DNA from 3 places in the Lysinibacillus sp. CNPSo 3705 genome. Region 3 is predicted to be linked to each of the others. Evidence: riboswitches for the same ligand, from Rfam matches in the RefSeq annotation. Region 3 holds a riboswitch; each other region holds the start of a gene.
The links. Region 3 has a riboswitch for S-adenosylmethionine ahead of PVA17_RS13345 (bifunctional homocysteine S-methyltransferase/methylenetetrahydrofolate reductase). Riboswitches for the same ligand answer to the same signal wherever they lie in the genome.

Region 1 (4,135 bases), on a different contig from region 3:
TTATGTCCATTGCCTCTGTGATAGCTGCAGATGTTGTAGCACCAAATAAACGAGCAAGTGCAATAGCTTTTATGTTTACAGGACTAACATTAGCAACTGTGACTGGTGTCCCACTAGGAACTTTTATTGGACAAGTAACTGATTGGCGAATGTCGTTTATTTTCATAGTTATCATAGGTATTATTGGATTAATTAGTAATGCCCTGCTTGTGCCAAGTCACTTATCGAAAGGTAATCCAATATCGATTTTAGATATTGGTAAAGTTTTAGGGAATATTCGAATGTTATTAATCCTCTTTATTACTGCAATTGGGTATGGTGGCGCATTCGTCGTATACACCTATGTTTCTCCTATTTTAGAGCAGTATATGGGCTACTCACCAAAGGCAATTGTCGTGATCTTAGTTGTATACGGTATTTGTGTTGCCATTGGTAATACATTAGGTGGTCATTTTGCGAATAATAACCCTTTACGCTCTATCTTTATGATCTTTATAGGATTAGCAATAGCACTACTCGGCATCAACTTCTTTTTAGAATCATCCATCATAGGATTAATAATGGTCTTTATGATGGGGCTATTTATGTTTATGAATGTACCAGGATTACAGCTTTATGCCGTTCAGCTTTCAGAAAAATATACACCATCGGCTATTTCAATGGCTTCAGCATTAAATATTTCGGCCTTTAACATTGGTATTTTTCTAGGATCATACATTGGAGGAATGATTGTTAACCTCCAATCATTAGCTCATACCCCTATATATGGATTCGTAATGGTGATGATTGCTGCAGTTACTACCTTCCTAACGTTACACTTCGATAGAAATAAACAATAGATTTCCCTAGAATAACAATAACGAAAGGAAGCCTTAACCATACACAAGGCTTCCTTTTTGTTAAGGAACGTATCGTCGAAATAAGCCTTAAAAAATTCTAATGCCGTGAACCAATTCCCAAAAGGGCTTGAAAGCATCAGCTGTTAACACAGAAAGTCTATATTGTACATAAGATACTGTATCAGCTATAGGATAGGAGGAATTTAGTTGTATTACAATCCTTATCCGTTTTTTGTCTATCCTCATTACTATCCGGCATGGGTAATGGCAAATCAACCAACAAATCAACACCCTTCCCATCATCTAGCAATGCCGACACCCCCAATGAATAGAAGTCCATTTCCAATCGTCAATACAAAGAAATTAAAGACTTCCGCGAATCGGATTAAGGTTATTATGCAGCAAGCACAATTACTTACGGATAAAATTGATGAATCTGAGCAATTTGCACATGATCTTATGAACGCAGCACAACAATCAAATAAAACAGAAGTTGAAAAGTTAATTGCTTCAACAGGCATTACTGTAAAATTCGATACTACCTATACACCAGATGGATTTCGTATAACATTTACGGAAAGTAGCTGTTGTAAGCTAACACTAATTTTAGGTTGGTGAAGAGTTGGCCCTTTGAAGAGGGCCTCTTTTTTTACCTTTAGCATCTTTATGAATTTTAACCTTGTATCCCTATCAAGCTTGTAAACTATAAAAAAATATGCTAAAGTGTTTGTACACATTATTTCTGAAAATTCTTATATCGCATTTTTTCTTATCAAGAGAGACGGAGGGATTGGCCCTATGAAGTCTCAGCAACCAGCCCTATAGAGGTATGGTGCTAATTCCAATTGGCAAAATTCTGCCTTGAAAGATGAGAAGACTTACTTTAGTTGCTTTGCACAAGAGTCCTCTTCTTCAAGGAGGGCTCTTTTTTATTTTTCCATTCTAATTAAAAGAAAGCAGGGAACTATTATGACAAACGAACTTTTACAAGCAATTCAACTATTGAAATCAAAAAAATGGGTAGACTTAACGCATACATTTGGTCCAAATTCTCCACATTTCTTTATGTTTGCTGATGCTAAATTTGAAACATTATTTTCACATGAGGATGGCTTCTTTGCACAGCAATTCACTTTCCCAGGGCAATACGGAACACATATCGACCCACCTATCCATTTTGTACGAGATACACGCTATCTAGAGGAATTGGAGCTAAAAGAACTAGTACTACCACTCATCGTTATTGATAAATCGAAGGAAGCCGCAGTAAATAACGACTACACGTTAAGTATTCAAGATATTCTTGACTTTGAAGCTGAACATGGGGAAATTGAAGCCGGTACCTTTGTTGCGTTCCGTACCGATTGGAGTAAACGTTGGCCAGATAAAGAATCTTTCAGCAACAAAGACGCTGATGGCAATAATCATATTCCTGGCTGGGGATTAGAAGCATTACAATTTTTATTCAACGAACGACAAGTAAGAGCTATTGGCCACGAAACTTTTGATACAGATTCAGCAGCAGATTTCCGTAGAAATGGAAAATTAGACGGCGAATATTTTGTGCTAGAGCAAGATACTTATCAAATTGAGCTTATGACAAATTTAGATAAGCTACCTCCAAAGGGCGCTGCTATATTCAATATCGTGCCAAAGCCTGAAAAAGCATCTGGATTCCCTGTCCGTTCCTTTGCAATATTACCGTAATATAGCAAAAAGGTCTGATTCAATAAATATTGAATTAGACCTTTCATCCATTATCATCCGCATAATTAAGTCCGGAATCGGCTCTGTACTATTGAATTTATTTAGATGCATTCTTTCTTTTGAAAACAACATAAATGATGAACATAATGATGATGAACAATACTATAACATAAATACTGTAACGGGATAAATATAGCTCAACATAATGCCATTTCTCTCCAAGTATCTTCCCTAAAGTGATAAAAGTAAATGTCCATAAAGCTGCTCCCATATAAGCAAAGAAAGCAAATTTTTTATAAGGATAATTATTAATAGCTGCAATATATGCAGTAAGATGACGAACTCCAGGGATAAAATACCCTATTAATAATAATATTGGTCCAATTTTTTCAAATAATTTTCTAGTAAAATCAATTTTCTGTTCTGTAATATGGACTTTCGAACCGTATTTTCGTAATAAAGGTAGCCCGAATTTATAGCCTATATAGTAGCTCAGGGTAATTCCCCCTGCCGCGCCTATCATAGCGCTGATTAAAGCTGGAATATGTGCAAGAGTTTCACGATATACGCTATACCCTACATATGTCAAAAATATTTCATCAGGAAGTGGCAGACCGACAATTCCCCCAATTAGGATAAGAATAATGCCAAAATATCCATAATGTTCAATAAGAGATTGTACGTGATGCGCCATAAATCCACCCCATCTAAAGCGTAATGATTTTTAATAGTTAGCTTTATAATAACTCAAAGGAGACAACATTATGAGTATTATGGATTAAATACATTTTCTCCATGAAAACATTCATCCATGTTGTATCGTAAAAAAATATAGTTTTTTCTTAGTGACTGGTTGATTCATATTTTACTTTCAAATAATTAAATTATTTGCAGCTTACGTAGAGCATAATGAATACCATCTTCTGTTGATTTTTTCGTTACATAATTAGCGACACTTTTTAATGCTTCACTACCGTTGCCCATTGCAATACCAAAGCCAACCTGCTCTAGCATGTCGATATCATTATCTCCATCACCAAAAGCAAGTGCTTCCTCAGGACTCAAGTCAAAATAATCTAGTACAGCCTGCACAGCAATTGATTTGGAAACATCATGTTGCAATACATTTGTAATGTAAGGGTGCCACCTCTTAAATAATAAATGCGGGAATTTTAAAGTATACCTTTTCTCAATTTCCTCGTTGCCATACAAACACATTAAGTAAACCTCTTGCGTTAAAATATCTTCATTAATAACGGGAAATTCTTGCAATGATAATGTTTCTTGCATGGCTTTTAATGTCTCTTGTTCTTGGACGTTATTCATCGATAATTGTTCTGTAAAAAACGAAAGACTTTGTTTATTGTTTTCAGCAAAAGCCTTAACTGCGTGGACAATTTCCTTGGCAATAGGAATTTTATGTATTACTAGATCTTGATGCTTAACATAGGCACCATTAGCGGTAATAAACGTATCTATACCTATGCTTCTTAAACCTTGGCACATTGATAAAGGTCTTCCTGTAGCAGCCACAATATGAATTCCATTATTTTTTAATTGCTCAATAGCGATCATTGTGCTTTCTTCAA
Region 2 (4,135 bases), on a different contig from region 3:
AAAAAGGAACTTCATCCTTCATCTCATCTCTACCTTCTATACTGCGCGTTAATGATTCTAATGTAATTTCATGGGTCAGTTTCACATTGGCAGTCAAGGCACTTAAACTTGTTAGAGCATTTGAGAGTTTACCTGGCAATAGCTTTAAATGAAGCCATGGTGAAGTTAAAATAATTCCTGCACATTCATATTTTCGTTTTTGCATGGTATGTAGTAATAGAGTCGCGCCAAGCCCGTGTCCTATTAAAATGACAGGTAAATTATACGAAAATGCATTCTCGATTAAATTTCTTGTATATTTGTTGTATTCTTTAAAATCTTCATCGTGAATTTTTGAATATCCTACATTTACTCCATGATTAGGTAAATCCCCCATGACTATGTGGAAGCCTTCCAATCTAAGTTTTTCTATAAGCCATGCATACCAACGGTGATTTTCATATGCACCATGAAGAATAGCAACCACAGCCTTTGCTTGTCCATCAGCTTCCCATTTCCACATTTCACATAGTCCTCCTAAAAAAATAATTACACAATGATTATATCGGAATATCTAGATCATTTTAATTTTATATTTCCATCATGTTGCGTATTTGATACGATAATATTACATCATAGAAAGAAAAGAGGCGATACTCATGATCTATCCATTTAAAGGTAAAAAACCCAATATCGATCCTTCTGTTTTCATTGCTGATTATGCAACAGTTACTGGCGACGTTACAATAGGTGCTGAAACAACCATTTGGTTTAACACAGTTATTCGAGGAGATGTATCACCAACAATTATAGGAAAAAGAGTTAGTATTCAAGACCTCTGTTGCTTACATCAAAGTCCCAAATATCCACTCATTATTGAAGATGAAGTAACAGTAGGACATCAAGTAACTTTACATAGCTGTACGATTCGAAAAAAAGCCTTAATAGGTATGGGCTCTATAGTATTAGACGGAGCGGAGATTGGAGAGGGTGCATTCATTGGGGCGGGTAGTCTAGTTCCTCCAGGTAAAGTAATTCCTCCAAATAGCTTAGCACTTGGCCGTCCTGCAAAGGTTGTAAGAGAATTAAATGATGAAGATAAAGAAGATATGGAACGCATCATACGTGAATATGTAGAAAAGGGTCAATACTATAAATCTCTTCAACCAAAAGATTAACTTAACTAAATCAAAGCAGCTCACGTTTTCTTGGGTAACCAAGCCCTCCATGATTATGATTAGGAGCTTTTTTTTTCGTTAAAAACAGTGAAAGGGGCTATAAGAATATTGAGCCCCTTTCTGTAATAGTATTTTAAAATATTTTTCCAAACACTTCATCGCTTTAGCTGAATAGTTTATAAACCTGCTTTTTCTTTTAATGCGTCAGCTTTGTCTGTTTGTTCCCAAGGTACATTTAAATCTGTACGACCAAAGTGACCATATGCGGCAGTTTGCTTATAAATAGGACGACGAAGGTTAAGCATTTTAATAATCCCCGCTGGGCGTAAATCAAATAGCTCGCGTACCCATTTTACAATTTCACTTTCTGTAACTTTTCCTGTCCCAAATGTATCAACAGCAATAGATACAGGTTGAGCAACACCAATCGCATAAGCAAGTTGTACTTCAGCTCGATCAGCTAAACCAGCAGCTACGATATTTTTCGCCACATAGCGTGCTGCATATGCCGCTGAACGGTCTACCTTAGTTGCGTCCTTACCTGAGAAAGCACCTCCACCATGACGTGCATAGCCACCGTATGTATCAACGATGATTTTACGTCCAGTTAAACCAGCATCCCCTTTAGGACCACCAATTACGAATCGGCCAGTTGGGTTGATGAAATATTTAGTATCGGCATCTAGTAATTCACTTGGAACAACTGGAGCAATAACGAATTCTTTTAAGTCTGCTTGAATTTGCTCAAGTGTAGCTTCTTCATCATGCTGTGTTGAAATTACAATCGTATCAACGCGTACTGGTACATTGTTTTCATCATATTCAACCGTTACTTGCGTTTTTCCATCTGGGCGTAAATATGCTAATTCACCAGATTTACGTACTTCCGTTAAACGACGAGCTAATTTATGCGCCAAACTAATTGGTAATGGCATAAGCTCTGGCGTTTCGTTACATGCATAACCGAACATTAAACCTTGGTCACCTGCACCAATTGCTTCAATGTCAGCGTCTGTCATAGAGCCTTCACGCGCCTCTAATGCTTGGTCAACGCCTTGGGCAATATCAGGTGATTGCTCGCCAATCGCAACAAGTACTGCTAGGTTTTCAGCATCAAAGCCATACTTCCCACGTGTATAACCGATTTCTGCTACAGTATCACGAACGATACCTTTAATATCTACATATGTAGAAGTAGTAATTTCTCCTGCTACTAACGCTAAGCCTGTTGTTACTGTTGTTTCACACGCTACACGTGCGTTTGGATCTTCTGCTAAAATAGCATCTAAAATGGCATCCGAGATTTGGTCACAAATTTTGTCTGGATGTCCTTCTGTTACACTCTCTGATGTAAACAGTCGACGGTTTGTCATTTGATTTTCCTCCTAATTACTTTTACAAATAATATTTGCGAATTAATACGGTACTCATTACCCATGTCAAGTTCGCCCATAAGGATTGAACTCTCAAGCCGTTGTTGCTGTCGTTGCACTTTCGCACAACTAAACAGCTGCTGCTGCTTTTAACACGAGGATTTTCGAAAGATCCGTCATTATAATAAGGAAAGGACTGTATACTTACCTTTAATTCGTTTAAAACAATAAAAAAATCCTTTTCTCACGCTTACTTAACATGAGGAAAGGAATAATGACTTCGTAACCTTTCACTCTTATCGTTCAAGGGAGTTTCCCCTTGCATCAGATTGGCACCAGCGCATGTCGTGAAATAGTTCATGCAGGTTGCCGGGTTTCACAGGGCCTGACCCTCCACCAGCTCGGGATAAGAGTATCCGTTCAATATCTCATAATACGTAAATGGTCGAACATTGTCAAATATTTTTATCTTCTTCCAGCTTTTATGCGAAAACCATTTAAAGTCTCTGGTCGAAATTATGCTGTGGCATAATTGATTGTATTCTTATAAAGAAAGTATGGGCTTTATCCAGCAAAGAATTTTCCTTATGCTGTAAATTAAAACAAAATAATCCCTACTCTCCACCTCACATCATGTGTTAACATATGTGTAACCCTTTACAGTACATTTTGTAGCAAAAGCAAGGCGTTAGCTACAGAACATGTGGTGGATGAAAATGATTGTAGCCCCTTTTTAGTCGAAGACACGCTCCAACTACAAAAACAAGCTAAAACTTCACATCCTGTGCGAACCCCATGTCAGCTAAGCTTCCAAACACAATTTTGCTGTGTCGAAAGTGAATGTGTGATCACTTATAAATAGGGTAAAAAGCATTATCAAAACGAATCAATTTACTTTTTGTCGTTTTCTTGAAAAGTAATAAAATCTGAAAAATAATTTCTGAATTAGTATAGATTATTTAAGCAATTGTGTTATACTATTTTTGAAATTAAGAAAATCTCCCTCAGACTCAAGGGAATACTATAAAAAAGGATGGTATTTAATCGATGAATTCAGTAGAAATTGCAAACGAACTGAAGGAATTATTAAACGGCGGTAACATTAATGTTCAACTTTCAGTACCACAATTAGCTGAAAAAGCAACATCTCGTGGTGAAGCTATGTTAACAGTAGATGGCGCAGTTCGTGCAGAAACTGGCAAATACACTGGTCGTTCACCTAAAGATAAATATACGGTAGAAGAAGAGAGCACAAAGGATAAAATTGACTGGGGAAAAGTTAACCGACCAATTTCTTCTGAAGTGTTCGATAACTTATATGTAAAAGTAGTAAAATATTTAAAAGAACGTGACGAATTATTCGTATTCAAAGGCTTTGCTGGTGCTGACAAAGATTCACAATTAAGCATCCAAGTAATCAATGAATACGCTTGGCACAATCTTTTCGCTCATCAATTATTTATCCGTCCAACTGCAGAAGAATTGGCTTCTCATGTTGCTGACTTCACAGTTATCTCAGCTCCTAACTTTAAAGCAGATCCTGCTATTGATGGTACTGCTTCTGAAACATTCATCATTGTATCACTTGAAAAGAAAATTATCCTA
Region 3 (4,135 bases):
CGGTTAATATGAAAACAGTTGTTGTATTAGGTGGCGGAATTACGGGATTGTGTACGATGCATTATTTACAACGCCAAGTTCAGGAGAAAAACTTAAATGTAAAACTTGTGCTTGTTGAAAAAAATACATATCTTGGTGGCAAGCTGCATTCTGCATATGAACAAGGATTCATCATGGAAACTGGAGCAGATTCTATTGTAGCGCGTCATAAAGGTGTCATGGAGTTAGTAGAGGAACTGAATTTTGCACAAAATCTTGTATATAACGAAACAGGTATTTCGTATATTTACACAAATAATGAACTACATGCCATCCCAGCAGACTCAACATTCGGTATTCCTATGAGCTTACAATCTCTTGAGGAAAGCACGCTTGTATCAGAGGAAGGTAAAAAAGAAGCGTTAAAGGATTTAACAATGCCGAATGAAAGGTTTACAAAGGAAAGCTCGATTGGGGAATTTTTAACGTATTATTTAGGTGAAGAGCTTGTTCAAAACCAAATAGCACCGGTACTAGCAGGTGTATATTCTGGAGATTTAAATCAACTTTCAATTGCTTCTACTTTACCGTATTTAATCGATTACAAAAACGATTACGGTAGTATTATTAAAGGTTTCGATGCAAACAGAGAACAATTTGTGAAAGCCGCCAATAAAAAATTTATTTCATTTAAAAATGGTTTATCGTCACTAATTGATCGACTTGAAGAAACATTGACGGATGTAGAAATTATAAAAGGGATTGCTACTACTAGTGTTAAAAAGCAGGAGAATTTATACGCTGTTACGTTAGCAAACGGTAAAATGATTGAAGCAAATCATGTTGTATTGGCACTGCCAAATGAAGCGGTACAAAGCTTATTACAGGATGACTCTTTGAACGGCTATTTTGAACAATTTAATACTGCATCCGCCATTACGATTTATTTAGGATTTGATGTTCCCGATAATAGATTACCTGCAGATGGAACAGGCTATATTGTGTCACATAATTCGGATGTTATCTGTAATGCAGCAACGTGGACAAGCCGCAAGTGGAAACACACTTCAGCAGAAGGAAAATTACTTGTACGACTTTTTTATAAGAGCATTAACCCTGTGTATGAGAAATTGCGTATAATGTCAGATGAAGAATTAGCGGTTGTAGCTCTAGAGGACGTAAGAAAAAGCTTGGGGATTGAGGAAAAACCAACTGTTATTAACGTGACGAAATGGATCGACCAGATGCCGAAGTACGACTTGGCACACCGTGAAGCGTTGCAAGGTCTCTTACAAGAGCTCGAGAAAAACTATCCAAATTTATCAATAGCAGGATGCTCTTATTTTGGAGTAGGCATAGGTGCGTGTATTCAAAATGGTAAAAAAATTGGTGAGGAACTTGTAGAAAAACTATCATAATTGTTTAATATAAATCGAAATTTTGTGAATTTCGTAAAAATTATCCTTTGTTCAGTGAAATAGTCTTGACTCAATCGTTCGTAAACGATATGATTCTTTTAATTATTTAAAAAATTCATACTAAATTCTTATCAAGAGAAGCAGAGGGACTGGCCCTATGAAGCTTCAGCAACCAACTTATTGTCAGGTGCTAAATCCAGAAGACCATGTGTCGAAGATGAGAAGGAAAACAATTACGAAACGTAAAAGCCTTCTTTTTTTGTGAAAGAAGGCTTTTTTTATTTTAACTTTTTTCGGTGGAAAGTCCAAACATCCGCCGAAATAGAGGAACTCAGTCTAAGGACGCCACGTCCTGTGGCAACGACTGAGTGTTGACCTAAAGCCTTCGGCGGATGTCACAGAATTGGCAAGGAGTTCTTAGCGGATAGTAGGCTAACTAACCTGCAGCGTGCAGGTCTAAGCACAAAGCCGATTCAGAACGAATTTATGCCGAGGCATAATTGATAGAAAAAGAAAGAGAGGTTAGTTTTATGGGATTGCTTGAAAGGTTAAAAACGCATGTTCTTACAGCAGATGGTGCAATTGGTACAGTTTTATACGGCTATGGCTTGGAGTACTGTCATGAGGAAATGAATGTACAGAGACCGGAACTAATTGAAAAGATTCATAGAGAATATATAGCTGCTGGTGCCGATATTATTCAGACCAATACTTACGGAGCTAATGCCATAAAATTAGCCCGCTATGGATTAGAATCTCGTGTACAGCAATATAATGAAGCTGCTATAACGATTGCAAAACGTGCAGCAGCGGATGGAGGGCAATTTGTTTTGGGTACTATTGGGGGAATCCGTGGTATTCGAAAAAGTGATGCAACGTTAGAGGAAATTTTAGCAACTATAGATGAGCAGGCAACGGTTTTACTTGCAGGAAATCCAGATGGCATTTTACTTGAAACCTATTATGATTTTGAAGAGCTAACAGCGACTTTATCAATGCTACGAGCAAAAACGACATTACCGATTATCGCTCAAGTTTCTATGCACGAACCCGGAATATTACAAAATGGAATGAGCTTAAATCACGCCTTACATGAACTTGAAGCGTTAGGTGCTGATATCGTAGGTGTTAACTGTCGTTTAGGTCCTCACCATACTATCCAAGCATTTGAAGGGGTAGAGCTTCCTGAGCAAGCATTTATGTCAGCGTACCCGAATGCCTCTCTTCTTGATTTAGAGGATGGGCGTGTCGTTTATGAGTCGGAAGCTGATTATTTTGGTCGAGCAGCTGTAGAGCTTCGTGATCAAGGGGTTCGTTTAATTGGTGGCTGTTGTGGTACGACACCAAAGCATATTGCTGCAGCGAAAAAGTATTTAGAGGAGCTATCCCCGGTTGAGGAAAAGTATACAAAGCCAGAAAAAATAGAGATTGTGCGTGAGGCAGAGCCAGCAAATTATGAGCCATTACATGAAAAAGTAAAACGTGAACGCTCGGTTATTGTGGAGTTAGATACACCAAGACATTTAGAAATAGAAGGCTTTATTAAAGGGGCAAAGAAAATATATGAGGCGGGTGCGGATGTAGTCATGATGGCAGATAATTCACTTGCTTCTCCAAGGATTAGTAATGTCGCAATGGGTGCCTTACTGAAAGAAACGCACGGGGTACGCCCGTTAACCCATATAACATGTCGAGATCGAAATCTAATTGGTCTTCAATCACATTTAATGGGATTAAATGCACTAGGAATTCATGATGTTTTAGCGGTTACTGGAGATCCGACAAAGGTAGGCGATTTCCCAGGAGCAACTAGCGTTTACGACGTATCGTCAATGGAGCTAATCCAATTAATAAAACAGTTAAATGAAGGTGTTTCGTTCTCAGGGAAACCGCTTCGTAAAAAGGCAAATTTCTCTGTAGCGGCTGCATTTAATCCTAATGTCCGTGTACTAGAACGCGCTGTCTCTCGATTAGAAAAGAAAATTGAACATGGGGCAGATTATTTTATTTCACAGCCTGTTTATACAAAGGAAAAAATCGTGGAAATTTACGAGGCGACAAAGCATTTAGATACGCCAATTTATATTGGTATTATGCCAGTAACGAGCTATAAAAGTGCGGAGTTCTTACATCATGAAGTACCAGGCATCAAACTATCTGATGAAGCGTTAGCACGTATGAAGGCTTGTGGTGATGATAAGGAACTCGCAACAATAGAAGGCATTGCAATTGCTAAAGAATTAGTAGAAGTAGCAGCGGAATATTTCAATGGTATTTACCTCATCACACCATTTTTACGCTATGATATGACGCTAGAATTAATGAAAGTTATTGAGCAATTGGATGAACAGAAAAAAGGGGTAAGTATAAATGGCTAAGCACATGATTGAAGAGCAACTAGAGAAACGAATATTAATTCTTGATGGCGCAATGGGAACAATGCTACAAAATGAAAATTTATCGGCAGAGGATTTTGGCGGCGAGGAATATGATGGCTGTAATGAAAATCTTGTGCTAACTAGACCAGATGTGCTTGAAAAGGTTCATAGAAAATATTTAGAGGCTGGAGCAGATATTATTTGTACAAATACATTTGGGGGTACACCACTTGTATTAAATGAATATGATCTAGGTGCGAAGGCAGAAGAAATTAACAAACGTGCTGTAGAAATTGCACGCAAAGTAGTAGATCAGTTTTCAACATCCGATTGGCCACGTTTTGTAGCGGGAGCGATGGG

Region 1: it holds a riboswitch for S-adenosylmethionine, as region 3 does, so the genes downstream of both, PVA17_RS02045 (cyclase family protein) here and PVA17_RS13345 (bifunctional homocysteine S-methyltransferase/methylenetetrahydrofolate reductase) in region 3, are expected to answer to the same signal.
Region 2: it holds a riboswitch for S-adenosylmethionine, as region 3 does, so the genes downstream of both, metK (methionine adenosyltransferase) here and PVA17_RS13345 (bifunctional homocysteine S-methyltransferase/methylenetetrahydrofolate reductase) in region 3, are expected to answer to the same signal.

What each region holds. Positions count from the first base shown of each region.
Region 1 covers NZ_JAQZSD010000003.1:82,123-86,257, reverse strand. The annotation lists gene PVA17_RS02055 (MFS transporter) at 1-839, shown strand, start outside; gene PVA17_RS02050 (YuzC family spore coat inner layer protein) at 1,047-1,457, shown strand; SAM riboswitch class I at 1,606-1,714, shown strand; gene PVA17_RS02045 (cyclase family protein) at 1,809-2,546, shown strand; gene PVA17_RS02040 (DedA family protein) at 2,644-3,240, opposite strand; gene PVA17_RS02035 (Cof-type HAD-IIB family hydrolase) at 3,426-4,135, opposite strand, start outside.
Region 2 covers NZ_JAQZSD010000031.1:26,650-30,784, reverse strand. The annotation lists gene PVA17_RS14170 (alpha/beta hydrolase) at 1-502, opposite strand, end outside; gene PVA17_RS14165 (gamma carbonic anhydrase) at 639-1,157, shown strand; gene metK (methionine adenosyltransferase) at 1,334-2,530, opposite strand; SAM riboswitch class I at 2,824-2,943, opposite strand; gene pckA (phosphoenolpyruvate carboxykinase (ATP)) at 3,578-4,135, shown strand, end outside.
Region 3 covers NZ_JAQZSD010000028.1:32,266-36,400, reverse strand. The annotation lists gene PVA17_RS13350 (protoporphyrinogen oxidase) at 9-1,397, shown strand; SAM riboswitch class I at 1,523-1,621, shown strand; gene PVA17_RS13345 (bifunctional homocysteine S-methyltransferase/methylenetetrahydrofolate reductase) at 1,928-3,775, shown strand; gene metH (methionine synthase) at 3,768-4,135, shown strand, end outside.